DNA from 3 places in the Brevibacillus sp. FSL K6-6036 genome. Region 2 is predicted to be linked to each of the others. Evidence: riboswitches for the same ligand, from Rfam matches in the RefSeq annotation. Region 2 holds a riboswitch; each other region holds the start of a gene.
The links. A riboswitch is a leader RNA that binds a small molecule or an ion and turns the genes downstream of it on or off. The one in region 2 is predicted to bind cyclic di-AMP.
Positions count from the first base shown of each region.

Region 1 (9,623 bases), 2.3 Mb from region 2:
GGCGGAAGCGGTCATCCTGAAACGGCTGTACGAAAAATTGCGCACACCTTGAGCAAGGAGGGATTCTGATGGGTTTTGACCTCGGTCTGATCATTGCGCTGGCTTTGGCCGCCGCTGCAAGCATGTCGGATTTTCTCCGCATACCAAAAAAGCTGCGCGGTTGGGTCGCCATGGTGCTCATCCTCGGTCTTTACATGGTCAATCAATGGATCTACAGCACGGGATTCGACTGGCGGATTGCCTTGCTGGAAGGCGGGACGGCTGCTCTGGCCGCTGTCGGCATCCACTCGACTGCCAAAAATACGATGCAGCAGGTCACCTTGCTCCGCAAGCGAAACGGTCAAAGCAGCCCCCCGGCAAAGGAGCAGGGGGAGACAGCCGCCTCACCCGGGTCAACTTCAGCCGATTGGAGAGTGTGACTCATCCAAACTCGGCCAAATAGCGTGTCAACGGCGTTTCTGCCAAGCCTGAGTAGTTTTCACGTGCTGGTACGCTCACAATCTCGTCCTCCGGGAAGCGATAGGCGGTAAGCATCCCTCCAAACACGCATCCCTGGTCGATATTGAGCGTGCCATTCTTTCTTTCCGGCTCGGGACGAGGATCATGTCCCCAGACGATAAGCGGCTCGGCTTTTACCCGTTCGGCTGCCCAATCCCTGCGGATCGGTCTCCCGTCGGCCCCTGTCCCGGCTACATCTCCGTACCGACAATAGCTTTGGATGGAAGGCGATTCTTTTCCGATGTAATCATCGCGTATCCCCGCGTGAACCGCTACGAGGACAAGCCGCCCCTGGTAGTGCACCATCATGTGCGAAGGGGAGGAAAACAGGAGTCTCCTGCTCTGCTCCTTTAATTGGTCGGCCCTCCTGGCCCCGTACTCCCGTTCGAATATTTGAAACTCGTCTGCTACCTTCTCGTCACCGTGCGCCAGCATGACAGGGCGTCCATCCAGCCAGCGGGCAATTTTCCACCCGTGGTTGCTGTCCACCATCTCCGCCAGGCCCGCTGCCACATGCCGGATGAAAAACTGCAGCATCTTGATCGATTGTGGCCCGCGGCTTGTAATGTCTCCGAGAGAAAGGAGCTTCCGGCCTTCAGGATGCCGGTGGGTCCCGTCGTGGCAACGTTCGTACCCCAAGCGCTGCAAGAGCTCTATAAACTCGTCGTAACAAGCATGGACATCGCCGACAATGTCGACACCCTGATCGGCAGCCATCACCCTGGAGCGTGTACGCGGTTTGTGCCTCATAGCCCGTTCTCCTTTCCGCATCATCTACATTCTATGATTGCCAAATTCAAGCAAAAAAACTCACCCAGAGGGTGAGTCCGAATTAGCGGAAAACGGGATAGCTATGGAAATGAGGAGCAGGGCAGCAGCTAGTCCAGATGATGCGTATGTACGTAGATGGCCGCCTGTGTACGGTCCTCGACGCCCAGCTTAGACAGGATGTTGCTGACGTGGGTCTTTACGGTCTTGATGCCGATGATCAGTTCGTCCGCAATCTCCTGGTTGGACTTGCCTTGGCCGATCAGCTTCAATACTTCCAGCTCGCGCGGCGTCAACTGTTCATGCGGCTGCGCTTCTTGTCCATGACGGAAGCGGGCCATGATTTTGCCGGCGACGCGAGACTCCAGGACCGGCTCGCCTGCGGCTGCCGCCCGGATCGCCCGGGCAATTTCGGCTGCACGCGAGGTTTTCAAGAGATAACTGAACGCTCCTGCCTCAATGACGGGATATACCTTTTCATCATCAATGAAGCTGGTCAAGACGATGACTTTGCTAGCGGGGCAGGTTTCACGTACCCGCCTGGTCGCTTCCACGCCGCCGATCCCCTCCATCACGAGGTCCATCAAAACCACGTCCGGCTGCAGCTCGACAGCCAGCTTCACTCCTTCTTCACCGCTGGATGCTTCGGCTACTACTTCAATGTCGTCTTCAGTAGACAGATAAGCAGCCAACCCCATTCGCACCATTTCATGATCGTCCACGAGCAATACGCGTATCATGTCAGCTCTCTCCCTTCCATTTCCGCTTGCAGCATGATCGGGATGCGCACCTCGATCTGCGTCCCTTTTCCGACTGCCGAGTAAATATCCAGCGAGCCGCCGAGCTCTGCCACCCGCTCCCGCATGCTTCTCAATCCGTACGAAGTCAGCTTCTCTCCCTCCGGATCAAAGCCGACGCCATCGTCTACGATGCGCAGCCTGACTTGCCCCTTCAGCGTAAACAGCTTGACCGCGATGTGGTTGGCACGGGCATGCCGGAGCGTGTTGGAGAGTGATTCCTGCAAAATGCGGAACAGATGGTCCTCGATTCCGCTCGGCAGGTTGTCCACTTCTTCGATCTCCCAGCTAATTTCCATCGCATTTTTGCGGGTCAGCTCTTCCAGCAGATCTTCAATGGCTTCCTTCAGTGCCTTGTTCTGCAAAGTCGCCGGGCGGAGGTGCAGCAGGAGCGCCCTCATCTCCGCCTGCGCAGCCGCGGCCATTTCTTCCACCAGCTCGATCTGCTGGGCAGCTCGCTGCGGATTTTTTTCGATCAGTCTTTTTAAGGCTGCAGTGGTCATCGCGATGGCAAACAACTGCTGGCTGACCGCGTCGTGCAGCTCGCGGGCCAGTCGCTGCCGCTCTTCGGTGACCGCTGTATGCTTCAATTGTTCCGCCAAAGCGGCGTTGTGATTGGACAGCCGTTGCAGGGAAGCGACCTGTTCTTCCCACTGGGCCGCCAGACGGTTCAGCTGCCAGCCCAGTTCACCGATCTCGTCCTCGCCCAGCTCAGGGACGCGCGAAGACAATATGCCGCGCCCCAGGCTGGTGGCTGCCTCCCAAAGCACCTGCAGTCTCTTTTTCAGCAAATTCCCGAAAATGTAGCCTCCGACCAACCCGACGACACTTGCTGTCAGGATCGCGAATGCAAACGAGGCCAGTTGTGTTTTCCAATCCAGCTTCTCCGGCAAATAGAGATGCAGGTAGGTCGCAAGCCATCTCGTGACGTCCGGGTCCCCGGCCACCACGAAATACAGAATCAAACTGCACAAAAAGGAGGCGGTAACCGCTCCTACGGCCAGCAGCAAACCGTAGCGCACGTACTGCCATTGGATACTTGCCAACCGCTGTCGTCGCATTTGTCAGTACCCCCTAGATGTACTTGACTTTAACATCGCCGACGAGCAGCGAAATCTGTACATGGATTTTTTGCGCTTCCTGTTCGTACTGTTCGGAGCGGATCATCACGCTGCGATTGATGCCCCCCTGCCTATGGCCAAACACTTCCAGATCGCCGATGCGCACCTCCGCAGATACGGCTACTGGCATATCTACCGGAACGTAAATAGTGACGTCCCCCACCCAACCGTCGACTATCAGAAACGCTTCATCATCCATCAGCATCGCCCGGGACAGATCTATGACAACATTCCCGACTCCGTGCCAGATATGCAACTGGCTTAGCTCAAAGCGGCCGGATGTCAAGTGAAAATCACCGATCAGCGAACTGCGGGAATCTTTGGGCGACAAAATGCTGCCAGGGCCCGCGGATGAAGCAGTCCATCTGCTTCTTTCCGTTCCAAATGGATTGCGGTATCCCGCTTTCTGTCTCCAATGCCCTGATTGTTTGCCTGTTGCCGTATCTTCCGCTGAAGCAAAATTCGGATCAGCATCGGCTGCTTCGGCAGCCTCCGGTATTGTCGGCCGGATTCCTTTGTCAGCCGAACGCCCACGGATCAGCCGAAATCCAAAGTAAATGAACAAAAGCGGGATTACAAGCTGGAACAGATCATCCATGCCGATATGAAGCCACATGTCCAAAGCAATCATGATGCCGAGCCCGGCCAGCAGGCCTCCCCGAACACGCTTGTGATTTCCCCACATCTGTACGCCGAAATACACGAGAACCATCGGCCACAAATCAAAGAGGCCAAACGTGATTATATGCAAGCTGTCAAGAAAAAGGCCAATTCCTGTCAAAATGATCAAGACACCGACCGTCATTTTTTGTAAGCGGGACAATTTCACAAAGGTCTCCTCTCTTACGCCCCATGTCGGCTAATTTCCTACACTTCCGTCACGGCAAGTATAAATAAACGCAGGCGGAATATTCAACGGCGTAAATGTGGTTTCTACCCGCTGAAAGCGCGTCTGCAGCTCAGCTTTCAGTTGGAGGGAGTATTGAAACGTGATGAACAGGCCACCCGGAGCAAGGGCAGACTGGACTTCATCCAAGATCCCCGTCCGCAATTCCGCGGGAAAGTTGGCAAACGGAAGTCCGGAGATAATGGCATCAGCCTTGCCAATCCCGGCCTTACTCATGTACTCTTGCAGCTTCAGTGCCTCATCCCACATCGTGATGCCGGGAAATCGGCGAGTCAGCATTTCCCGAAACAACGGATCTCTCTCCACCAAAATGTATTTGGTATCGAGCCTTTTTTTCTTTAGAATGCTTTCCGTAAAGGCGCCTGTTCCAGGCCCCAGTTCTATAATCACGTCAGACTGATTCCAGTCCACGCTGCACAGCATCTTTTCGCATAAAAAACGAGAGCTGGGAATGATGCTTCCTACACGTCCTGGCTCCGCAAAAAATCGACGTAAAAAGACCATAAAGTCTGCCAAGGATAGAACCTCCTAGGGGAAAAGCAGCCTGCTTGGACAGGCTGCCTGGTTGCCACTTCCTATTCTACACGAGATGCCTGATTCCTGTCGTTACTCCTGAACTTTCGCAGGCTCGGCATCCTTTTTGCTTTGCAAAGACGCTTTGATTTGGGCCAGCTCCTCATCCAGATCATTCTTTTCAAGGGACTCGAGAGATTGCTCCAAACCAGCGCTGGTCTGGCGCCACTGGCCGCTCAGATTGGCTTCCGCTTCCATCCGCAGCACTTTTTCTTCCATCCGGGAAAAGCCTTTGCCGGCAGATTGATTGCCCATGCCGACAATTGCATGGTTCACTTGCTTTTGCGTTTTCGCTACTTGCGCTCTTGCCATCAGAGTGAATTTTTTCGCTCTCATTTTATAAAATTCTTCTTTCAGCTCGGCCAGCTTCTCGCGCATTTGCTGAGCGGCTTCCGATGCTGTCAGATAAAGGGCTTCGTATTCCTGGGCACGCAGCTCGTATTGCTTCTTGTCGGCCAAAGCCCGGCGCGCGAGCAGGTCTTCTCCTTCGGTCAGCGCCAGCTTCACCTGACGATCGCGTTTTTCCGCAAGCGCCACTGCCTCTTCCCATTGCTGGTGGAATTTCTTCTCCAGGGCCACTTGCTTCGCTACTGCCACTTCCACTTGTCCGATCTCCACTTCCATGTCACGCATGTACTGATTGAGCATAACCACCGGATCTTCCATCGAATCCAAAGCGTCATTCACAGAAGCCACCGTCAAGTCACGCAGTCGTTTAAAAATACCCATTTTTTAGTCCTCCTTATCATATCACAAGAAATTTGATTGTCATGTACCTTGCACTTTTCAGGTTTGTTTCATCACTTGTCATCGATATCAAGGTTGTTGCTTCTTGGCCATTCTGTGCTCCCAGCCGTCCAGAGCATCCTCTTTCAATACCTGCCGTGCCCACTGCCGCTCCCATGCTGTCGGCATGGAATCATGCGTCTTGTCACTGCGGCGGATAAAGCGGTACCCGAGGTAAATCACTCCGATAGCCAGTACGACATTGAACAGTAAATGCAGCTTGCCGATCAACATTAACAGCCCGAACAGAAAGACCAGTATCCCCCAGAAGCGGGAACCGGAGCTGCCAATCACTTTACGGGCTCCGTATAACATGATCAGCCCGGGGATCAGCACACCGAGGAAATCGCCGCCATCGATACCGAGTTGGTCCAATAAGACAAACCCTCCGGTCAGCAGCAATGCGAGTCCAAGGAGCACCTTGCCAGACCGCTCACTCATGAAATGCTTCCCTCCAATCGACTATTTGTTGGTGTGTCAACCTTATGCCTTTATTCTAGACGGGGCGAGTGTTCGACATAACGGGCGAGCGGTTGGTTTTTGCCTCCGTCCCTGGACGGATAAAGTGTCGTCCCCCAATCGGACAAGGATCCCTCTTGATTGGATTCAGCCCTTTTCCGGCGCAGGGCGAGCCGTCATGGAGAAGAAAAGTCCGACACATGGTTTCCATTACATATAGAAGAAAAATGTCGTTTGCACGGTACTGACGAAACGTTACAGCTTATGACAAAATATTGTGACGAAATCGTGAACAAACAAGGGTAGAAAAAGGAAAAGTGGGACAAGTGTTGAATTGTGTGGAGGTGCGTGTAAAAAAATATCGAAAAATAGCCGAGTTCCGCTATGCGGAAACGGGGGACCCACTATCTTTGGGGTGAATGGCTGCGCTCTCGCAGTCTAGGGCATTCCTTTCGACCGAACCCTTCAGCTAACCTCGTAGGCTCAGGAGAGGAGCAGTATCTTTTGCGCAAGACAGTAGTTTCTTTGCTTATTGCCGGATTGCTTGCAATGGGTACCGGTGCGGCGCATGCTCAGGAGGGAACCCCCCTGATGACTGTCGTCAATGATCTGTACGGTGTCCCTTACAAGTCTTCCGGAACCACGAAAAAAGGCTTTGACTGCTCCGGTTTTACACGCTATGTGTTTGATGCGCTAGGTGTAGATTTGCCTCACAATTCTTCTTCTCAGTATCAAGTCGGCCAACCGGTTAGCCGCAAAGATTTGCAGCCCGGCGACCTCGTCTTCTTCAAGACGAATGGAAGAAGCATTTCCCACGTAGGAATCTACATCGGCAATGACACGTTTGTGCACTCGGAATCTGGCAGAGGCGTCGTCAATACCAAATTGAGCGACCCCTACTACTGGAGCAAACGCTATGTAGGAGCCAAGCGAATCGCTGCTCCGGCACTCCAGGCGAAAGCCACCGACACTCCTCCAGCCAAGAAAGCGGTACAAGCGGCTTCCTTGCCTGAAGCACAACCAGAACAACAAGCGAAAGCGCCCGAGGCAGCTCAACCAGAGCAACAGCCTGGGCAGCAGGCAGCAGCTGCAGCTGAGACACCAGTTGAGACACATACAGTGCCACAGCCGGAACAACAGCCGGAAGCGCAGCCTAGCAAGTAAGTGCAAGCACAAAAATGAAAGCCAGGGACGTTAGGTCTCTGGCTTTTTCTGACGAAATTTAGCACCTGGTGTCAATAGGAAGTAACACCCGCTATTCTTCATTATATGTCCTTTTTCCTGCCGGAACACGCTGGTAACGTTTGGTTTCTTTGTCCTTCACCAGTCAAACCGTGTTATGATAGGAGAGAATACAAATATTCAGGAGATTTGAGGTTACTGGGGGAGTACCTGTGAAAGACCATATTTTGCTTGTAGACGACAATCAGGAAATCATAGAGCTTCTTGAAGATATTTTGGAAAACGAAGGGTATGAGGTCACTTCTTCAGAGAGCGGGGAGCATGCCCTTACTTTGTTGAAGCAAGGCTTGAAGCCCAATTTGATTCTTTTGGACATCATGATGCCGAATATGAGCGGCTATGAGCTGTGCTCGCAAATTCGCCGCGAATCGGACCTGCCGATCCTGTTTCTCAGTGCGAAAGGAAAAGCGGTCGACAAAGTCGTCGGTTTTGAAATCGGCGCCGATGACTATATCACGAAGCCATTCGACACGGAAGAGCTGCTCGCCCGCATCCGGGCGCATCTGAGAAGGTACGAGCGGATTCGCAAGCATACCGAAGAGCACAGCGAAAAGGACCCATCCGGCTCCTCCATTACCGTTTTGAAATTTAAAGGACTGGAAATCCACAAGGAAACGTACTCGGTGTATGTAAATGAAGAAAAAATTGACCTTTCCACCAAAGAATTTCAGTTGCTCACCTTTCTGGCCGAAAATGCCGGCATTGTGTTTACCCGCGAACAAATTTACGACCGGGTATGGGGATACGGCTACGGCTCCCTCAATACTGTGACGGTTCATATCAAAAATTTGCGGGAAAAGCTGGAACGGGAGCGGCAGTACATCAAAACGCAGTGGGGGACGGGTTACGTTTTCATCGGGGAGAAGGTGTAGATGAGCATCCGCAACAAGCTGTTCCTCTCGTTCTTCGCACTGATTGCGCTGAACCTGTTCGTTTTCAAGTTTGTCTTCGAGGATATTATTGTCGTTCAACTGAAAACGGATCGCCACAATCAATATCGCTATGAAAAGGAAACGGCTGAAAAGGTTCGCGTCAATCAGCTGCTCAGCGCCAGCAATTTCAAGGACCCGACAGACCGCAGCGAGTTGGAAAAGCAGTTGCCGGAGGATTTGGTATACAAAATGTTAGTTAAGGACGCCAACGGCAACACGATCTTCATCAAGACATCCCAGGCATACAATTTGAAAAATCCGCCGAGGAAAATAAAAAAGGAAAATACCGATCTGAAGGTTGTGGCGGAATACCATTTTCAACACGAACCGCCGAAAAAAGGCGAAACCATCATCTACTTCTACACAGATGACTCCGATATTATGGCAACAAAAGGGGTCAGCATGATGCTCTGGTACATCTACGGGAGCATTGCCCTGGTCGGACTTGTCCTGCTCGGCTTCTTCGTCCGCTGGATTCACCGGCCGGTAAACGAGCTGTCCCGCGTAACGCAGGAAATTCGCGAAGGAAAACGGCTGGTTTCGTTTACGTACCATTCAGAAGACGAATTTGGCCGTCTGTTTCGCTACTTCTCCGACATGGTCGATCAGCTCCGGTTTTCCGAAGAGCGTCAATCCGAGCTGATTTCCGCGATCGCTCACGATTTCCGGACACCGCTGACAACGATCAAAGGATACGCCTCCTACATCGCCTCAGGGCGGGTAACCGATCTGGAACGGATCAAGAAGCAGATGAAAAAGATCGAACAGAAGACGGACGATCTCGACAAGCTGCTCGACGAACTGCAGGACTTTACCCAGCAAAGTACGGAGCTGAAGCTGAACCTGAGCCGCATCCACGTCAAGAGCTTTGCAAAAGGAATCATTGAGGACTACCTGGTCAAGATCAAGGAATCGGGACTAACACTCCAGTGGAAGCTGCGCATCTCCAATGATCTGTACATCGAGGCGGACGAGACCAAGCTCCGCCGCGTACTGGAAAATCTGTTAAACAACGCCATTTACTACAACAAGCCGAACGGATCGATCCTGCTCACCTGCGACCAGCGGGAGGGGCATGTGCTCTTTTCCGTGATCGACAAGGGTGAAGGCATCTCGCAGGAGGATTTGACCAAAATCTTCACCAAGTTTTACCGCGCGGAAAAATCGCGCAATCGCAACAATGGCGGAACCGGCCTGGGCCTGACGATCTGCCAAAGCATCGTCCAGCGTCACGGCGGTTCGATTTCCGTCAGCAGCGAGCTGGGGAGGGGGAGCTCTTTTTCCTTTACGATCCCCTTTTTCCAATCTTAATTTATATAGATTTATTCTCAGTTAATATATCCTTTATAATTGTCTGGTAGATTATCTTGTATAGCATGTTGCTTTCAGTGATAAATAACCCCAGTTCGGTATCTAACACCTTAGCGGAAATTGCAAAAATGGTGGGCAGATGCCTTTTTTTTATGCAAAAAGACACGAACCGTCAATGGTCCGTGTCTTTTTCTGTGCCCTTTCGTTATTGCGACCGCGCCTCCAGCCT
Region 1 covers NZ_CP150173.1:1,004,911-1,014,533, reverse strand. The annotation lists gene NST37_RS05255 (N-acetylmuramoyl-L-alanine amidase) at 1-52, shown strand, start outside; gene NST37_RS05250 (hypothetical protein) at 69-419, shown strand; gene NST37_RS05245 (metallophosphoesterase) at 421-1,248, opposite strand; gene NST37_RS05240 (response regulator transcription factor) at 1,377-2,006, opposite strand; gene NST37_RS05235 (sensor histidine kinase) at 2,003-3,124, opposite strand; gene liaF (cell wall-active antibiotics response protein LiaF) at 3,138-4,013, opposite strand; gene NST37_RS05225 (rRNA adenine N-6-methyltransferase family protein) at 4,044-4,607, opposite strand; gene NST37_RS05220 (PspA/IM30 family protein) at 4,698-5,393, opposite strand; gene NST37_RS05215 (membrane protein) at 5,481-5,891, opposite strand; cyclic di-AMP (ydaO/yuaA leader) riboswitch at 6,270-6,408, shown strand; partial or broken gene NST37_RS05210 (C40 family peptidase) at 6,414-6,941, shown strand; gene NST37_RS05205 (response regulator transcription factor) at 7,304-8,023, shown strand; gene NST37_RS05200 (HAMP domain-containing sensor histidine kinase) at 8,024-9,394, shown strand; gene NST37_RS05195 (cytochrome P450) at 9,600-9,623, opposite strand, start outside.
Region 1: it holds a riboswitch for cyclic di-AMP, as region 2 does, so the genes downstream of both, NST37_RS05210 (C40 family peptidase) here and NST37_RS19465 (betaine/proline/choline family ABC transporter ATP-binding protein) in region 2, are expected to answer to the same signal.

Region 2 (9,623 bases):
GATCGCAAATAACCGGACCCCGTCGATAAAGCTATTTTTCAAATATTGAGAGAGCGTAACAGACATCTCGCCCATTACCGCCATCGTCAGGATGCTGCCCAGGATGAAAAATCCCAGCACCTTATCGTGGCGGATGACATGAACAGCACTCCGAATGGTTATCTTCTCTTCCGCTTTTGTTTGAATATCTTCATAGGCAAAGTATTTGAAGCTGAATTGCAGAATGAGGACGTATAGCAGGTAAAGAATCGCCCCCACAAAAAACGGCACCCGGTCATCGATGGTGGACAAAGCGGTACCGAGAAGCGGACCAATGGCAAAACCGATGTTCACCGAAGTATAACGGAACGAGAATAGTCGCAGCCGTTTTTCCGGTGGAGTGACATCGCCCATCAATGCCTTGGACACAGGATCGAAAAACGAAATGCATAGATTCAGCAAAATGTTCAAAACAAAAATCAACAGGACATTCGTGGTTAAAACAAACCCGAAGAAAACCAGAGCAAAGACATAGAGCGTGCCGATTAACACTTTTTTACGGCCGATAAAATCGGAAAGTGTGCCTCCGATAAAGCCGCCAAAGGTACCGGCGATCGCACCGACCCCTATGATCAATCCAATCTGTGCCGGATCCAGATCAGTCGTTTTGGCGAGATAGATAGCTAGGAAGGGGATACTCATGCCTCTTGCTACAGATACCAGGATGATCCCTAGTAACAACGTGTGGACAATTGGATGAAAAGACTTGTAAAACTCTCGTAGTTTCCCCATTCGCGTCTCCTTGTTTCTATGATTTTCTTGACAAAGATTCACTGCTGCTATTTACGTATTGGTCTTGGAGAATGCATGTGGTGAGCACCAGAAGCAGAACGGTATCTGCATTTACGCGTTGGCTTTTATCCATGTGCGGGAGTTGGTCGAGCAGCTTGATCATCAGTTTTTTCTCAAAGAAAGGAACATCGTCCATGACCTTGCTTCTCAACATATCCTGAGTCAACTGAAACAACTTGTTGTCCGTTTCCAATGTGGAAGGAGGAGCATTAAACGGCTGTTTGGGGCGGGAGTAGACGGTCTGGGTGAGGTAGGGCTTCGCCGCTTCACGAAGAGCATACTTTTCTTTGAACCGATTTATCAGCATCGATACAGGAAGGTTTCGTACCACTTCAAACAATTTGTGATCAAGCAGGGGCATTCGCACTTCTACTCCATGAGACATATCCAGACGGTCGGCAAACAGGATCTGGTTAGGCAGAATCGACTTGTTCCACGTATAAAGAACTTGAGTGACGCGATCTCGCCCTGCCAACTGTCCTTCTACATCCAGCTTTTTCACAAATTCACGATACGGATCGTACTCGGCAAAGCGCGCTCCGAAATCGGGCGAGAGCAGCTGTTTTAACGGCATGCGACTTGCATGCACAGCCTGGATCCAGGCGGGTGTGTATCCAAGTGTCTGGTTGAAACAATCCAATGACTGGTTGAGATAGCTGCGAATCGAAACGTGGTTAAAAGAGGGATTATGTTGCAAAAATTCGTCCAGTTTGCGAAGCTTCTCCTCTTCGCTCAGGCCTTCCAGTCCGGCGAGCAGCAAATCCAATCGGGAAAATATGTATCCGGCAAACAATTCATCAGCGCCGTCCCCCGACAACACGACGCGAATCCCCCGCTCGTGGAGTACCTTGCTTTTCAAATAGCGGGCAACGCCGTTCATGTTGATCCCAATCGTTTCCGCATGCCAAACGGCCTTTATTACGTGATCGGCAAAATCGGTATGATCAAGCGGAATCAGATGAAAATCCGCCCCTACATGGGCCGCCGTCTCACGCGCTACTTCACTTTCATCATAGGCATGATCCGAAAACGAAACGGTAAATGCTTGCAGCGGGTCCGTCCGATGCCTGGCAGCCATCCCAAGTACCGTTGAAGAATCAACGCCTCCGCTGAGATGAAATCCAACGGGTACGTCGGCCCGCATCCGTGTCTTGATGCTCTCGTCCAGTGCATGCCTTACTTCACTGATGTACTCTTCTTCGCTGCGTGGCAGAGAATTCGCGTCTGCCAGCGGATAGTGATGATCCCAATACTGTTTGATTTGTATTCCATCAGCCGTAGCAAGCAGGTAGTGGCCGGGTGGAACCTGGTTAACACCTTCAAATAACGTACGATCCAGATGCTTGTAAAACAACAAGTGCTGGTAGTAGGATTCATGATCCCACTTCGCGGGTACTCCTGCTGCAAACAGCGCCTTCATCTCCGACGCGACGTATAGAACCCCATCTTGTACTGTGTAAAAAAGCGGCTTGATCCCAAAACGGTCTCGCACAGCCAACAGGCGTTGCTCGGTTTCATCCCAAAGCACCAGGGCAAATTCACCGCGCAGGTATTCAAGAAATCCGAGTCCATTCTCTTCGTACAGATGCAACGCGATCTCACTGTCAGAGCGTGTTCGCAACCGGTGCCCCCGTTTGACTAACTCTCTCTGAATTCGCTCGTAATCGTAGAATTCACCGTTTACGACAACGTGAAGCCGTTCATCTTCATTCGCAATAGGCTGGTCTCCAGTCTCTAGGTCAATAATGCTGAGGCGAGCGTGACCCAATCCGACTCGCTTGCTTTCGGACAGCCAGATACTTTGCCGGTCAGGTCCGCGATGGGAGAGTTGACGAGTAGCACGTTCGACAGCAATCGCAGTGATGGGAGCCTGTTTCGAAAACATTGCGACAATTCCACACATATAAACCAACCTTTCCCTACATAATTTTGATAGTGCTGCCGTACGAAGATCACTCTTTGGAAGAATAAAAACAGTAATATTGATAGAATGTGTATTGCAGATCAGCATATCAGACCATTTCAGTATACCATATTTAACCAAAAATATAACTTTTTTCAATTCGCCAAATTTCAACAAGGTATTTTGGCACCCAAACGCCTAATGGCTTTCACCGCCATAGACATACATTCCCTATGCATATGGGAAACCGGGCAGCGATCCATTTTCCTTTTGATACCGTAAAGCTGGTACCCTACTATTTCAAAATCAGAGGTTCCTATCATCGATCAGGAAACAGGGAAGACGAACAACTCTACCTATGCAAACATCGAGTGGGGTTTATGTTGGGGATTGTATATGGAAACGTTCCGGAGCTGAACAGAAGCTGACGTGTGTGATTTCTTGCAAGTCACCCGATATGGATTTACGGACTAACGAAAAAATCGATTTACGAAAGAGCTATGAACACTCCCTCCAGCGAGAGATGAGCTTCCTCTAACCTTGCGTTTGGACGTATGTCGGCCTAATGCCCCTGCCGTCTGCGTATTCCTATGACAACTGCCTTCGCCCGTGTGAGGATGGCCGAGAAATGGCAGCTTTGCCGCTTCGAATCACAGTGATCGATTCAACAGAGATCAACAAGTCGATTCCTCCTTCTTTGAGAATGTATGTTCCGGTTTTGATTATACCATAATCGCGGACAAAAAATGACATTTATCCCATCGCTTGGGCAATATCCTGTCTATTCAACCCGATAACAGTCTATACAGTTTACAGTTTATTGGAAAAACCCCTTTGAAACGGTTACGAATGAAGTGCGCTTTCGCCTCATACAAAAAAATAGCCGGCTTCACACGCAATGTGGTGAAAACCGGCTTACTCAAAACCTTTTTGCTCCGGGTCTACTTCATTTTATTCTGCCAGGAGAACAGCTCCCGGCTACCCATCTCTAACCAACACTATATCTAGCCAATGCCGACTTCCTCATTTTAAGGAATCAGCCCCTGCTCCTTCAGCCAAGCTTCCGCAACATCCCGCGACTTCTTCTTGTCTACATCCACCTGCGCGTTGAGCACCGCCATTTGCTTGTCGTCAATCTTCCCGGCGAGCTTGCTCAGCACTTCCTTGATCTGCGGATGCTTCTGCAGCGTTTCCTGACGGACGAGCGGCGCGGCAAAGTACGGCGGGAAGAAATGCTTGTCGTCCTCCAAAATGACCAAATCGTGCTTCACGAGCTGACCGTCTGTCGAGAAGGCATCGATGATATCGACGTTCCCTTCGCTGATTGCTTTATATTTAAGACCGGCGTCCATTGATTTCGTACCTTTGAATTTCAGGCCGTATGATTTTTCCAGGCCTTTCAAGCCGTCCGAGCGCTCGAGAAACTCCTGTTCGGTTCCGAACGTGAGCTGTTGCGCATGCGGGATCAGATCAGAGATTGTCTTCAGCTTATATTTATCGGCCGTCTCTTTTGTCACCGCCAGGGCATAGGTGTTGTTAAACCCGATCGGCTCCAGCCATTCCATTTTGTATTTCTCTGCAAAATCTGCCTTTACCTTGTCGTACACCTCTTGAGGGTCCTTCATCGCTTCCTGTCCCATGATGTTGACCAGACCCGTTCCCGTATACTCTACATACAGGTCTGCACTGCCGCCTTTGACGGCGTTAAAAGCTACATCGGTCCCGCCTAAAAACGGCTTTGTCTCGACTTTTAAGTCCGTATTTTTCTCCAGCATGATACCTACGAGATTCGTCAATATATCTTGTTCCGTGAAATTTTTCCCCACCACAGTCACCTGATCAGACGCTTTTGTACCGGTCAGAACCGAGCAGCCCGTCACAGCCATCATCGACAATGCCAACACGCCCATTCCAACTTTCCTCAGCCATCCTGCTCTCACAAGATCCTCCCCTTTCATCATTAACCGTTTATTTGAAAAACCCCAAAAAGCCTGATGTGTTCAAGTCTTCAAAAATCAGCTTTTTGGATAAAGCGGCCTAACGCGAGTGGCGAATGCGCAATCCTTTTGGCGTCACTCGCCAATCTACCCAGGCCAGAATCAGGTCAAACAAGACCGCCAGCAGCGCAGCCGGCACCGCACCTGCCAGGATGATGCCCGTGTCCACCATGGCAATCCCGCGAAGGATCAGGTCGCCCAAGCCGCCTGCCCCGATAAACGCCGCGAGCGTCGCCACTCCGATCGTCATGACCGTAGCCGTGCGAATCCCGGCAAATATGACGGGGCGGGCCAGTGGAAGCTCTACGATCCGCAGCATCTGGCCTTTGGTCATCCCCATGCCGCGCCCTGCTTCCAGCAGCGAGGAATCGACGTCCAAAATGCCGGTGTACGTATTGCGGACGATGGGCAGAAGCGCGTAAATGACCATCGCGATGACAGCCGGGATCGGTCCGATGCCAAACAGCGGAATCATAAATCCGAGCAGCGCCAGACTGGGAATCGTCTGGAAGACCGAGATCACGGCCAGCACCGGACCGGCAAGCTTCCGGTACCGGGTCAGCAGAATGCCTGTCGGCACCGCAACTACAATCGCCCAGAACAACGCGACGACAGACAGAACGATATGCTCCCAGCTCGCCTGCACAATATCCGGCCAGCGGTCTGCCATTACGGAAATCACTTCACTCATTGCGCCACGCTCCTCTCCTGATCCAAGTATGGCCGTGCAAGCACATCGACCAGACTGGCCCTTGTCAACAAGCCTGCCAACGTCCCGTCTTGGCGGACGACCGGCACGTACCCGTACGGCGCTTCCTGCACGAAGCCGATGGCATCCGCGAGCGGGGTGTCGGGTGAAAGCGTCATGGTGTCTGTCCGCATCACATCGCGGATGGCCAGCGATTCATCCGGGTACCGCTTGTGAATATCCGCCGTATCCGCCATGCCCAAGTACTTCCCATGCTTGTCGACAACGATCAGCCCGGTTACCCGCTTGCGGTGCATGATCTGTACAGCCTCCGCCAGCCCTCGGCCCGGGGAGACGGTAACCGGCTGCGTGACCATGACATCCTGGACAAGCTGCCCGAGGTGGGACTGCAGCCGTTTTTCCCCGATGAACTCCCGGACAAAATCATTGGCCGGATGGCGCAAAATGTGATCGGGCGTCCCCTGCTGGATCACATTCCCGTTTTGCATGACCACGATCTGGTCGGCGATTTTCAACGCTTCATCCATGTCGTGGGTGACAAAAACGACTGTTTTGTTCAGCTCCTGGTTCAGCCGGATCAGCTCATCCTGCAGCTGCTCCCGGGTAACCGGATCGAGTGCCGAAAAAGGCTCATCCATCAGAATGATCGGCGGATCGCTCATCAGCGCCCGGGCTACCCCTACCCGCTGCTGCTGGCCTCCGGAGAGCTCGGACGGGTATCTGTCCCGGTACCGGTCGGGGGCCAGGCCGACCATATGGAGCAGGCGATCGACCTTTTTGTGATCAATCGACCCTTTTCCCCCCTGAAGCCGTGGCACCAGCGAAATATTTTCCGCGATTGTCAGGTGGGGAAACAGGCCGACCTGCTGAATCACATAGCCGATGCTCCGCCTCAGCGCGACCGGATCGACCTCCGCCGAATTCCTTCCGCCGACGGTAATCGTCCCCGATGTTGGCGAAATCAACCGGTTGATCATCTTCATCGTCGTGGTCTTGCCGCAGCCGGATGGCCCGACCAGCACTGTGATGCTCCCCTCGGGAATCTCCAGATTGAGATTCGGGATCACAGTCGTCGAGCCGTACGATTTGCGCACGCGTTCAAAGACAACCGCATTTGCCATTCGCATCCCCTCTTTTCGCTGTATTTTTGAAAATAAAAAGACCCCGCCAATGCAGGGTCTGTACCTGTAAAAATACAAAAAGACCCTGCAAAAGCATAGGGTCAAAAAACCGAATTGTTTTCCACGTCGGAATGATCTGACACGGAATGCTTGTTTTGACCCATCTTGAGGCTGACGAGGTTAGCTGACGGACTCGGGAAAGATGGTTCCCTACGGCAGATATGCTGCCGATTCGCCCCGGAAAAAGTGGTTCCCCCGCTTTCCGATTATGCAAATCGGAAATTAAGCTTATGGCTATTATGCATGAACTCGATCATCAAGTCAAATTCGCCTTCCCGGATATGAGGTCCGAATGTCATAGGTCATTGGTAACAAAAGTAATTATTTGTGAAAATTTGTAGGTATTTGTCTAACTTATTGCGAATCTATCTAAATATTCCATATTTTTTCTTGCAAGGAGGACTTCTATATGACCAAGCAGTGGAAACAGGCGTGGCAAGCAGCGCTGTTGGCTCTTGTCTTCTTCTTCTCTCCCGCCCAGCATTCAACGGCATCGGCTGAGAGTCTAGATTACAGCTCCAGCGTGCAAAACGGCAAGCTGGTCGTTTCTGCTTCCCTGAAAAATCCAGGCGATGGACGCAGCATCGGGGTCATCGCCGTCGGCTATGACGCCAATGGAAAAGCGATTGAAACCAAAGGAGCAGACGTATTCATCCCTCGCGGCCAGACTGGGAAATACCAGATCGTCATGGATCGAGGCGCCCAAATTGCCAAGGTCGAGGTGATCCCGGCTGATCTGTCCAATCCGACAGGCAAATTGAGCAGCTCCGCCTATAGTCTTGTAAATGGAAAAATGGTGGTGACCGCCGTTGTGGAGAATGGCGGTGACGGCCGGAATATCGGGGTCATCGCGATCGGATACGACGCAAACGGAAAAGCGATCGAGACAAAAGGCCTCGACACCTTCATCCCCCGCAACGAAGTGGGCAACTACCAGATTCTGCTGGACCAGGGGGCAAAAATTGCAAACGTCAACGTCCTTCTCGCCGACTTATCCAACCCGACCGGCAAGCTGAGCAGTGAAGCCTTTTTGCAGGTAAACGGAAAAACGCTGGTGACAGCTGTCGTGGAAAATGGCGGAGATGGCCGAAACATCGGGGTTTTTGCTGTCGGCTATGATGCCAAAGGAAAAGCTGTAGAAACCAAAGGTCAGGACTCGTTCATCCCCCGCAACGAAGTGGGCAGCTACCAAATCATGCTCGATCATGGAGCCGCCATTTCCGGGGTCAAGGTATATCTCGCCGACTTATCCAATCCAACCGGCAAATTAAGCAGTTCCGCCTATACCCAAGTGAATGGAAAAATGGTGGTGACCGCCGTCGTGGAGAATGGTGGTGACGGCAGGAGCATCGGCGTTTTCGCGGTAGGCTATGACGCCAAAGGAAAGCCCGTAGAAACGGCAGGACAAGATACGTTTATCCCGCGCAATGAGGTTGGCAACTACAATATCGTGCTGAATCAAGGAGCCAAAATCGCCTCGGCAAAGGTGTTCCTCGCTGATCTGTCCAATCCTGCAGCCAAGCTGAGCAGCAGTGCCTTTACCCCGGTCAATGGCACCATGCTGGTCACGGCTGTGGCAGAAAACGGCGGAGACGGGAAGAACATCGGCGTGACGGCTGTCGGATACGATGCGAAAGGAAAAGCGATTGCCTCCAAAAGCGCAAAGACCTTTATCCCGCGCAATGAGGTAGGGAACTACCAGCTTTCCTTGCCAAACGCAGGAAAAATCGTCAACGTCAAGGTCACCCTCACCACTCCTTAACTCGCGTATTTTTGGCGAACGAGCAACCATATCTGAAAAAGGTGCCTCTTTGGTCTGCCTTGGACCTTGAGGCACCTTCTTTTTTTGCCGCTGCCTGTTTGGGGACGTATCGCGATTCCATCTGCTTTCGAACATTCGAACATCTGCTTTCGGATTTGGCGACACTTCCTTTACGCCGCCAGAAGGGCAATCTTTCGCAATCGTGTCTTTGCATGATCAAACCGGCGCAAAGCAAGGGATGTCAGTTCGTCAAAAGAACTCCTGCCTCAGCTTTAACCGAGCGGAAAATGGCAGGAGACAAAGTGCCCTGCAGTGCCTTCGGTCAGTGTCGGCGCAGTCTGTCTGCACACATCCTGCACATACGGACATCTGGTGTGAAAATGGCAGCCGGACGGAGGATTGGCCGGATTCGGCAGATCGCCCTGCAGGACAATCCGTTCCTTTCGCTGCGTCGGATCAGGAATCGGGACAGCCGACAGAAGCGCTTCCGTGTAGGGGTGGCGCGGGTTTGCAAACAGCTCGTCGCGCTCTGCCAGCTCCACGATTTTGCCCAGGTACATGACCGCGATCCGGTCGCTGATATGCTTGACGGCAGGCAAGCCGTGGGCGATGAAAATGTAGGTCAGCTTTAGCTCCTTTTGCAGCTTCTTGAGCAGGTTCAGCACCTGCGACTGGATCGACACGTCGAGCGCCGATACCGGCTCGTCGCAGACGATCAGGCTCGGATTCAAGGCGAGGGCGCGCGCGATACCGATCCGCTGTCTCTGCCCGCCGCTGAATTCATGCGGGTGGCGGCTCATATGGTGGGCATCCAGCCCGACAAGGCGCAGCAGCTCCACAACCTTTTCCTTCAGCTCGCTTCCTTTGTGGGTGCCGTGTACGCGCAGCGGCTCGGCCACGATTTCTTCCACCCGCATCCGCGGATTGAGCGAGGAATACGGGTCCTGAAAAATCATTTGCAGGTGCTGCCGCAAAGTGCGGACCTCGGCTTTGCCGAGAGTGGACAGATTTTTTCCCTCAAACCAAATCTCCCCTTCGGTCGGCTCCAGCAGCTGCAAAATCATCTGGCCGGTGGTCGACTTGCCGCAGCCGGATTCTCCGACGATTCCCAGCGTTTCTCCGCGGTACACGGTAAAGTCGACGCCATCTACGGCCCGTACGTAGCCTGTCTCTTTGGAAAACATGCCTTTCTTGAAGGGAAAATGCTTTTTTAACCCTTTAACCACCAACAGCGGTTCTT
Region 2 covers NZ_CP150173.1:3,907,364-3,916,986, forward strand. The annotation lists gene NST37_RS19445 (MFS transporter) at 1-771, opposite strand, end outside; gene asnB (asparagine synthase (glutamine-hydrolyzing)) at 788-2,734, opposite strand; gene NST37_RS19455 (glycine betaine ABC transporter substrate-binding protein) at 3,763-4,674, opposite strand; gene NST37_RS19460 (ABC transporter permease) at 4,772-5,422, opposite strand; gene NST37_RS19465 (betaine/proline/choline family ABC transporter ATP-binding protein) at 5,419-6,561, opposite strand; cyclic di-AMP (ydaO/yuaA leader) riboswitch at 6,717-6,860, opposite strand; gene NST37_RS19470 (hypothetical protein) at 7,031-8,383, shown strand; gene NST37_RS19475 (dipeptide ABC transporter ATP-binding protein) at 8,656-9,623, opposite strand, start outside.

Region 3 (9,623 bases), 1.2 Mb from region 2:
GAAGCCGCCGGCTACAGCAGCGTATGCGGCAGCAAGCCCTGCGATCGGATGCCGGCCGAGCATGGTGAAAATCATCGCAGCGATCGGTGGCATAACGATGAAGGCCGCGTCTCCGGCGGCGTGTCCCAACATGCTGACAAGGACGATAATCGGCAAAATCAACGAACGCGGGGAGGCCAGTACAGTCCTTCTCATCGCTGCGCCGATCAAGCCGGTTGATTCTGCCAATCCGACGCCAAGCATGACCGACAGAACCAAGCCGAGCGGCGGGAATGAGGTGAAGTTGTTGACCATCTCGGTCAGAATGCGGACGATCCCCTCTTTGCTAAGCAGGTTGACTGCGGCGATCCGCTCATGATTGGTGGGATTCACCGTCGACCATCCGAGTGCGGCAGCGATAGCGGAAAGGATCAAAATGGCGGCGATTATGACGAGAAACAGTGTGACTACATCCGGCAATTTATTGCCAAGCACTTCCACACGGTCAAGGAATTTCAAAAAGAATCCTTTTTTACTTGCATTCGTCTGTTGCGTAACAGGTGCCGCCATCATATTCCCCGCCCTTCCCTTTCAATTTACGAAGGCTGCTTACCCGTTTTCTCCACGTAGTTGTAGATCGTGTACTTGGAAACATCCAGCAGGTCGGCTACGTGCTGCACAGCGCCTTTGATCAAAAACAGCCCCATTTCATCGAGCAGACCGATAAAGGCAATTTTCTCCTCCTTCTGCATAAAGGGGACGGGTTTGCCGATTTTGCGGATGCATTCCTCAATGATTTGGTCCATCAACTCGGAGATAGTGGGAGCAAAGCGTTCTTCCGTTTTTTCTTCACTTGGCTCCTGCTGAAAAGAAGCCATTCCTTTGAGAATAGACTCGGCCATCACAAGGCTGGTCACGTCCAGATTGATACAGATACAACCGATAATGGCTTGATGCTCGTCCCTGATAAAAATCGTGCTGGATTTGATGATTTTGTCTTTAATCCCTTCGTGCTTGTAGTTGAGAATGAAGTCATGCCCTTGCTCGCCCTGACGGAGCAGCTTCAGACCGAGATTGGTCACCGGGCTTCCCGGGCTTCTGCCGCTTACATGGCTGTTGTGAATGGCAATGATCGAAGCCTCGGGGTTGGTCATGTCGTGCAGGGCGACTTCACAGTGGTCGCCAATCGTTCGAGCCAGGCCCTCAACTACAGGAATATAACTGGCCAAAATGGGATGCAATGAACTCATGTGTGAAACCTCATTTCCTAGCGTGTTTATGTGGGAGAATGCGGCTGCGTCTCCTGGGCAAATCGTCAACGAGGCCTGCTTGTTTACCGGTGGTGTACGCAAAGCTTACCCCCTTTATACACCTGCCTTACTCGCTTGAGAGAAAGCAGGTTTTCCACCGGATTTCCCTCCACAAGCAGCAGGTCTGCCCATTTTCCTGCCTCAATGGAACCCGTTCTGTCCTCCAGCTTCATGCATGCAGCTGCCTGCAGCGTCGCGGCCCGAATCGTCTCAATCGCTGGCATTCCTTCCTCGTGCATGAGCTGCAATTCATCCGCCAAATACCCTGGGATGTTAAAAGGGGTACCGGCGTCTGTGCCTGCAGCAATCTTCACTCCGTGCCGAAGCGCTTTGCGGAAGCTTTCCCGATGGATCTGGACAAACGGCTCTGCCTTGCGGACAAACTCCTCAGGCACTCCGCTCTCAGACGGCTGGCGCAGGATCAGCGTCGCAGCAATCAGGGTCGGAACCAGAAACGTTCCGTTTTCGATCATCAATTGGACGGCCTCGTCATCGAGTACCGTTCCGTGTTCGACCGTCGTAACGCCTGCACGAATGGCGTTTTTGATTCCTTCCAAACCAATCGCATGAGCTGCAGTTGTTTTTCCGGCATGAGAAGCTTCCTCGCAAGCGCAGCGCAGCTCTGCCTCTGAAAGCTGCGTGGAGCCCGGCTCTGTTCCTTTTGTTAGGACACCGCCCGTGGCCATCAGCTTCAAGAGATCTGCTCCCGCTTTCAGTTGGCTTCGGGCGGCCTTTCTCACCTCGTCAACCCCATCAGCCTCAATCGCCATTGGATGGCAGTGCCCGCCAGTCATGACGATGGGCTGGCCGGATGCGTAGACGCGCGGCCCCTCGACAAAGCCTCGCTCAACCGCATTTCGATAGGAAATATCTACATTGTATCGTGTACCCACATTCCGTACTGTCGTGATGCCAGCCTCGAGAAACTGTTTTCCTTGCTGATGAGCCCGAAACGCCGTGTCCGCTGCGGAATCCAGTCTGATTTGCCTGAAGGGATCAGGTGAAGCGTCCATGCCCAAATGCACATGGCAGTCGATCAAGCCGGGCAAAAGCGTCATTCCCGTTCCGTCGAACTCCCAGTCTGCCACTTCCGCATTGCCTGCCTCAGAGACATGCAATATTCCGGATTCGTCAAAGACAACCGTTCCTCTTTCAATCTGCCGCAAATGTACAACGTCGATTATTCTTACATTGTATATTTTTCGCCTCACGTCAGCACCACCCTGTTTATACTGGGATTTGTTGCGTGTACTTTTCGACCAGCTCAGCGAGCAGCTTCATGTTTACATTGCCGCCTGAAGCCAGCACGACTACCTTTTTTCCCTTGAGTGCAGTCCGATGGTGAATCATTGCTGCCAAAGCGGCCGCACCGGACGGCTCTACTACCATCTTGGCCCGTTCCGCAAGGCTCACCACCGTCCTTGCAATCTCTTCCTCGGAGACCAATACCATCTCGTCGACGTATCTTGTCGTGTGTGCATACGTGATCTTTCCCGGCTTTTTGGCCATCAATCCATCCGCGATCGTATCCACCTTTTCCACTTCAAACGGGCAGCCGTGCCGAAGCGATTCATACATCGCCATGGCCCCCTCGCTATTCACGCCGATCACGCGCACGGCCGGCTTTGTCTCCTTCAAAGCAGCCGCCACGCCCGATATCAACCCTCCCCCGCTGACCGGAACGATGACCACGTCAACGTCGGGAAGCTCTTCCAAAATCTCCAGGCCGATCGTGCCTTGCCCTGCGATAATATGCATGTCTTCAAACGGATGGATCAGTACAAGACCTTCGCTTTGGTGAAGCTCCAGCGCTTTTTCATACATGGTAATGGAGGTGCTCCCTCCATCTACTACTTTGGCGCCGTAATGAAGGATCGCATTTTGCTTGCTCGGTACAGGATTGGTCGGCATGACCACTGTAGCTGCAATCCCTTGGATCTGGGCAGCGTAGGCAGTGCCTGCGCCGTGATTGCCTGCAGAAAAGGCCACGACACCCCGTCTTTTTTCCTCGTCTGTCAGGCTCACGATCTTGTTGTACGCGCCGCGGATTTTGAACGCCCCTGTCTTTTGCAGATTCTCGCATTTTACGTAGATGGTATTGCCTGACCATTCGCTGAAAGTGCGCGAATACTGCATAGGTGTCGGCAAGATGACACCCGCGAGATTGGCCCTGGCTTGCCTGATTTGCTCCAATGTAACGAACATGCGTTTATCTCTCCTCTTCCCTGATTTCTACGACCATTTCAATCTCCACAGGCAGATTCATGGGCAGAACGGATGTGCCCAAGGCAGAGCGGGCATGCTTCCCCCTGTCGCCAAAAACGTTCACCAGCAGATCGGAAGCCCCGTTCATAACCTGGGGCTGGTCGTAAAAATCGTCTGCGCTGCTCACCAGTCCGAGTACTTTCACAATCCGCTCAATCTTATCAAGATTGCCAATCTCCGCTTTGATCATGCTGAGCAGGTTGAGGACAGTAATCTGTGCCGCCTCATATCCTTGTTCTACAGTAAGCTCCCTGCCCAGCCTGCCCGTATAGAGCGGTTTCCCATCGACAAAGCAGCCGGCTCCTGAGGTAAAAACCAGGCAGCCCGAACGCACGCAGGATACGTAGGTTGCCAAAGGCGGTTGGTTCGGGGGCAGACTTACCCCCAGCTCTTCAAGTCTCTTTTCCACAAATGACAAAAGTACCACCACGCTTTTCTGAAAATTCTAATCAACACTCGATATTCTCATTCTATCACGATCCCGGAATAAAATGATACAATTTTTTTGATATCGACAAATTTTTTAGAAAAAAATCAACAACATGCACCCGTCCGCTGAATCCTCCAGCCGCCTGTCATGGAAATCATGCCACAAATACACGGCGGTATTTCCTTTTCTGAACAAGCGTCAACAAGGTCTGCCATTATTTACAGGTTCCATTCTCTCAAGTCTATTTGTTATCCTAGTTAAGCCAAACAAACAAGCCGAAACTTCCAAAGAAGTGGAAGTGCGGGGGACTTCTTTTTGTAGAGTTAGCCACTCTGCATTGGGGTGAATCACGCTTGTGAAGGGTTGTATCCTCAGCCCGAACCCGACAACTAACCTCGTAGGCGAAGAAAAGGAGACGATGAGAACATGAAACCATTCGGCAAGTCTATCATCGCTATTGCTTTGGGATTGGCTGTTACTTCGATGTCCACTTCAGCATTTGCTGCCACATGCCCGGTAAAAAATGTTGTTAATCAAGGGCAATGGCTCCCATATTTCATGAATTCCCAACCTTCGCAACAATCCCAACCATCGAACCAATGGAACCAATGGAACTGGGCATTTCCATCCAACTCTATGCAATGGGTAGAGCTTCCGATGCAACAGCCGGTACAAAAACCGGTTCAGCAGCCGGTACAAAAGCCAGTTCAACAACCGGCTAAAGCTCCGGCAAGCAACACTGTCAACGCTTCCTCCCAGTTTGCTCGCGAAGTGGCAAATCTGGTAAACCAAGAGCGTGCAAAAGCTGGTCTGGCTCCGCTTGCTTACGATGCTGCATTGGAAAAGGTAGCATTGGCAAAAGCGGCTGACATGGATCAAAACAACTACTTTGATCACAACAGCCCTACCTACGGTTCTCCATTTGACATGATGAAGCGCTTTGGCGTATCGTACATGACTGCCGGCGAAAACATCGCCATGGGTCAGCGCAGCGCTGAAGAAGTGATGCAGCAATGGATGAACAGTGACGGTCACCGCAAAAACATCATGAACCCGAATTTCACGAAAATCGGCGTAGGCTACCAAAATGGTTACTGGGTACAAGAATTTACCGGATAACCTTGATGGCTGCAGAGAAGAACCGAGTTGCTCAACAGAGTGACTCGGTTTTTTCGGTTTTTTCCCTGCTTGCAAAAAAAGCCCACCTGAAGCTGGTGGGCATGGTATCGATCTAGGCTTTTGTGATCAAAGGAGAAAATGGCGACACCCGGATCAGAGGCTCATTAACGAGCGCACCAGCCGCCGTCGATGACCATTTCAAGGCCGCTCACAAACGAAGACTCGTCCGAAGCGAGATAAAGTGCACCATAAGCGATATCCTCGGGTTTGCCGAGACGAGGCAGCGGCGTTTGCGCCTGAAAAATGCCCCGAACCTCTGGAGCCGTGATCATTTGCGTCATTGGTGTTTCGATAATGCCCGGGTGAATGGAGTTCACGCGGACGGAATCCTTCGCGCATTCGACAGCTGCTGCTTTCGTAAGAGCTCTCAACGCCCCTTTGGAAGCGGTGTAACCATTCGTAAAGTTCAGAGCAACTAGTCCTGCGGTAGACGAAATGTTGATGATGGAACCGCTTCCAGCCTTTTTCATCTCAGGGTAAACCAGCGTCATTCCCAGCACGCAGCCGGTCAGGTTTACATCCATCACCTTGTTCCAGTTTTCCATCGTAAATTGCTCAATCGTAGCATCTGTACTGATACCCGCATTGTTTACCAGGACGTGAATGTTGCCAAATGCCTCCAGACCTTGTGCGATGACGTTTTTCCATTCGTCCTCGGAAACGACGTTGTGTTTGACCCCGATGGCTTCCCCGCCGTCCGCCTTGATTTCATTCACCACTTCTTGCAGCTTGTCTTCGGACATGTCCGTCGCGATTACTTTCGCGCCTTCCTGGGCAAACAGACGAGCTGTTTGTGCCCCCATACCGCTTGCCGCACCTGTAATGATGGCGACTTTTCCTGTTAGACGACCCATAGTCGTATCCTCCCGCTTTTTCATTTCTGAAAAAGAAATTCAAAAAAATTTTAAACAACTAGTTGTTTTATCGACACTGTGTCGTAAATAATTATATCAATGCCCTTCTTATATGGGCAAACAACACAAAACGCCGAAGTGACGATAAATCAACAGAAGATCAACGTTGTGTGGATCACATAGAAAAAGTTCAACAAGGATGGGAAGAATGTCGATGAAACCGAAGAAGATTGATCCGCGGGTCAGGAGGACACGCCAGCTCCTTCAGGACGCGTTTACCTCGCTCATACAGGAAAAAGGGTATGAGGCCATCACCGTACAGGACATTACCGAGCGTGCCACTTTGAATAGGGCCACCTTTTACCTCCACTATCGAGACAAACAGGATTTGATGTGGCAAAGCACAGAAGAAGTCCTCTCGGAGCTGGTGGACAGTCTGCGCGAAACGACCAAACATGCGAAAAAAGCAGACTTGCACGTAGATCAACCGCACCCCGTGTTCGTCTGCCTGTTTGAACAGATTGCACGCCATGCGACCTTTTACAAGGTAATGCTGTCCCATCACCAGGCACCACTCGCTGCTCGCCTGATCGAAGTCATCACCGATTACATCTCCCAAGGCCTGGACGAATTCCAGCCCGATGACACCAAGCTCACGGCACAGCGAGAGATTATTGTCCGCTATACCGCCTCTGCCTTTTTAGGAGTCATCATGTGGTGGCTGGAGGGCGGCATGAGCTATTCTCCCCGCTTCATGGCGCTGCAATTGATGAGGCTTGCGATCAAGGGGCCGTATGAGCTGTCTCCGTTTGCGTGAGCCCTTTCGGGGCGGGAAATAGCAAAAAGCCGGAACGGTACCACTCCGGCTTTTCACATTCAAGAGGTACTCGTCAAAGCGTTCTCTTCGCTTCGACGCTCTTAGCTCTCTGTGGAACAGCAGTCACACTTCTGCTCCTCTAGCAAAGGTACCTCTTTTTCATGCATTGTCTGTTTGGTCGGGTATGCCCCCACCTGCTGCAACTCTACACTGACATCTTTGTCATTGTTTTGTTGTTGGTCCATGGGAAGCCTCCTCACTGAGTGCGACCTGTGCCTAGTATACGCACCCGGGATGTGAAGCTATTCGTTCTTCAGGGATTCGTTCAGCCTTTTGCCCGGTTTGCCTGAAGGATGTGCTCCAGGTCTTTCAGGGCTGCAGCTGCGGCTGCCACCGGGTCGGATTTTCCTCCCACCACCAACAGCTCCCCCATTGTGTCCGTTTCCAGACGAATCGCTTTGGTCGTCCCGCGGACTTGGGCGAACGGGTGAGTCTCGGACAATAGCTGCACGTCCACAGCGGCCTGGAGAGTGTCGTCGACTTTGCGCAGACTGCCTACCAGCTTGGGGACAAGACCGTCTGCTTTCCACTTCTGCACTAGCTCCGGTGTGATGCCTTGGATGCCCTTCCGTGCCACATCCGACAGGCGAATGCCTGCATGAAAAGCTGCATTGGCCATAATTGTCAGCTTGCAGGCCGTGTCCCAGCCTTCGAGATCAAAGCGCGGATCAGGCTCGGCAATCCCCATCTGCTGGGCGCGGATAATCGCCTCCTCCATGGAGATGCCTTCTTCCATCATTGCACTCAGCACAAAATTGGCTGTTCCGGTAAATATTCCTTCGATCAGCGCCACTTCACAACCGGCCAAATTGTACTGGAGCAAATCAACCGTCGGCAAAGCTGCAGCCGTTGCTCCGCTTACTTTGAGCATGGCCCCATGTCGTCTGGCCGCCTCATGGAGCCCCTGGTAATCTGCTATCAGCGCCCCTTTGGAGATCGCGATGACATGCTTGCCGCGGGACAGGGCGGTTCTCATGTAGGAGAGGGCCATGCCGCCAGTGACAATATCAGAAGGACCCGCTTCGATCAGGATGTCAAATGGACATGCTGCCAGGAAGTCGGCTCCCGTTTTCTTTTTATCTCCCATACTTTTCTCTGCGGAAAACGCCTGGACTTGTTCGAGTGCCAGTCCTTCATCCGCGTAGCAGCCAGCGGTCGAACGCATGACGCCGACAAGCCTGACATCGGCATCGTAGACCATCCGGTATCTTTCCTTGCGCTCGTGAAGCAATCTTGCGACTTGTCTGCCTACCGAGCCAAATCCAGAGATGACCACGTCGTATCGTTTCATTGCGAGTTCCTCCTTGCTGTGTACCGTACTAGATTCGCTGTCTGCGGCCAAATTAACGCGGCAAACGACGCCGATGAGCGAGGATGGGATTGGCGTCTGCCGGCTTCAGCTTTTTGCCTTTCCGGCCATCGTACAGCTCATTTACATAGTCGATATAGAGGATGCCATGCAAATGGTCGATTTCATGCTGCACGCACCGAGCCAAAAATCCTTCTGCCTCCAGTACGACCTCTTCTCCCGCACGCGTTAGCGTCTTTACTTTTACATATTGGGCCCGCGTGACTATGCCAACGACACCGGGAATGGACAGGCAGGCTTCGGTTCCTTTTTGCTCACCCCGGCTGTCCACGATTACCGGATTGATCAGTTCGATCAGGCCGGTTCCGCAATCCATGACGACCAGCTGCTTGGGTATCCCGATCTGAATCGCAGAAAGACCTGCTCTTCCCTCGGTCGCGTAGATGGTGTCCGCCATGTCATCCAGAATGTTGCACACATTTTGCGTAATCGGGCTCACCGGCCTGGATCGTTCCCTTAGAATCGGATCCCCCAGCTGCACGATCATCCGTTCAGCCATCTCGCTTCTCCTCCCCGACAACGAGTCAATTTGTATCCAACGTAACAAAGCGGTCCCCTTTCGTCAAACGCTTTGCTGAACGCCTGTTTTTTCATCGACAAATACGCTTATATACGCTATCTTAAATGGTAAACATGAAGTTGATGGAAACGAAGAGGGAGGAAACCATGCATCCACTTGCATCTCAGCTCAACGAGACAATTCAACGTGAAAATCCGCACTTTTTCGACATGCTCTCTGAATTGGGCCGACTGATTTACTTCCCGAAGGAAGGCATCCTCAGTCAATCTGCCGAAGCGAAATCAAAGGCCAAAAAGTACAACGCCACGATCGGGATTGCATTGGAAAACGGCCAGCCGATGCATTTGAAATCGATCCAGGACACGTTGTCCGCTTATGCACCAAAAGACCTTTACGAGTACGCTCCCCCTGCCGGCAAACCGGAGCTGCGCGCCGCCTGGAGGAAAAAAATGCTGGAGGAGCATCCTTCTCTGGAAAATAAAACCTTCAGCAATCCGATCGTGACGAATGCATTGACGCACGGTCTGAGTGTCGTGGCGGACTTGTACGCAGGACCGGGAGACAGCGTCATTATCCCCGACAAAAACTGGGAGAACTACGAATTGACATTCTCCATTCGCCGCGGGGCGGAAATGGTCTATTATCCGCTTTATAACGATGAAATGACTTTCAACGCGGAAGGTCTCAAGGATGCGATCCTGGCACAAAAAGAGAAGGGCAAAGCGATCGTCGTCCTCAACTTCCCGAACAACCCGACCGGATATACGCCTGGGCAAAAGGAAGCCGAAGAAATTCTCAAAGCGCTGAAGGCTGGTGCCGAGGCGGGAATCAACATCGTCG
Region 3 covers NZ_CP150173.1:2,672,299-2,681,921, forward strand. The annotation lists gene NST37_RS13365 (AbgT family transporter) at 1-549, opposite strand, end outside; gene NST37_RS13370 (PAS domain-containing protein) at 576-1,229, opposite strand; gene NST37_RS13375 (amidohydrolase family protein) at 1,313-2,500, opposite strand; gene ilvA (threonine ammonia-lyase) at 2,517-3,494, opposite strand; gene NST37_RS13385 (RidA family protein) at 3,499-3,972, opposite strand; cyclic di-AMP (ydaO/yuaA leader) riboswitch at 4,248-4,403, shown strand; gene NST37_RS13390 (CAP domain-containing protein) at 4,411-5,103, shown strand; gene NST37_RS13395 (glucose 1-dehydrogenase) at 5,268-6,017, opposite strand; gene NST37_RS13400 (TetR/AcrR family transcriptional regulator) at 6,232-6,834, shown strand; gene NST37_RS13405 (hypothetical protein) at 6,936-7,079, opposite strand; gene NST37_RS13410 (homoserine dehydrogenase) at 7,160-8,185, opposite strand; gene def (peptide deformylase) at 8,238-8,762, opposite strand; gene NST37_RS13420 (aminotransferase class I/II-fold pyridoxal phosphate-dependent enzyme) at 8,930-9,623, shown strand, end outside.
Region 3: it holds a riboswitch for cyclic di-AMP, as region 2 does, so the genes downstream of both, NST37_RS13390 (CAP domain-containing protein) here and NST37_RS19465 (betaine/proline/choline family ABC transporter ATP-binding protein) in region 2, are expected to answer to the same signal.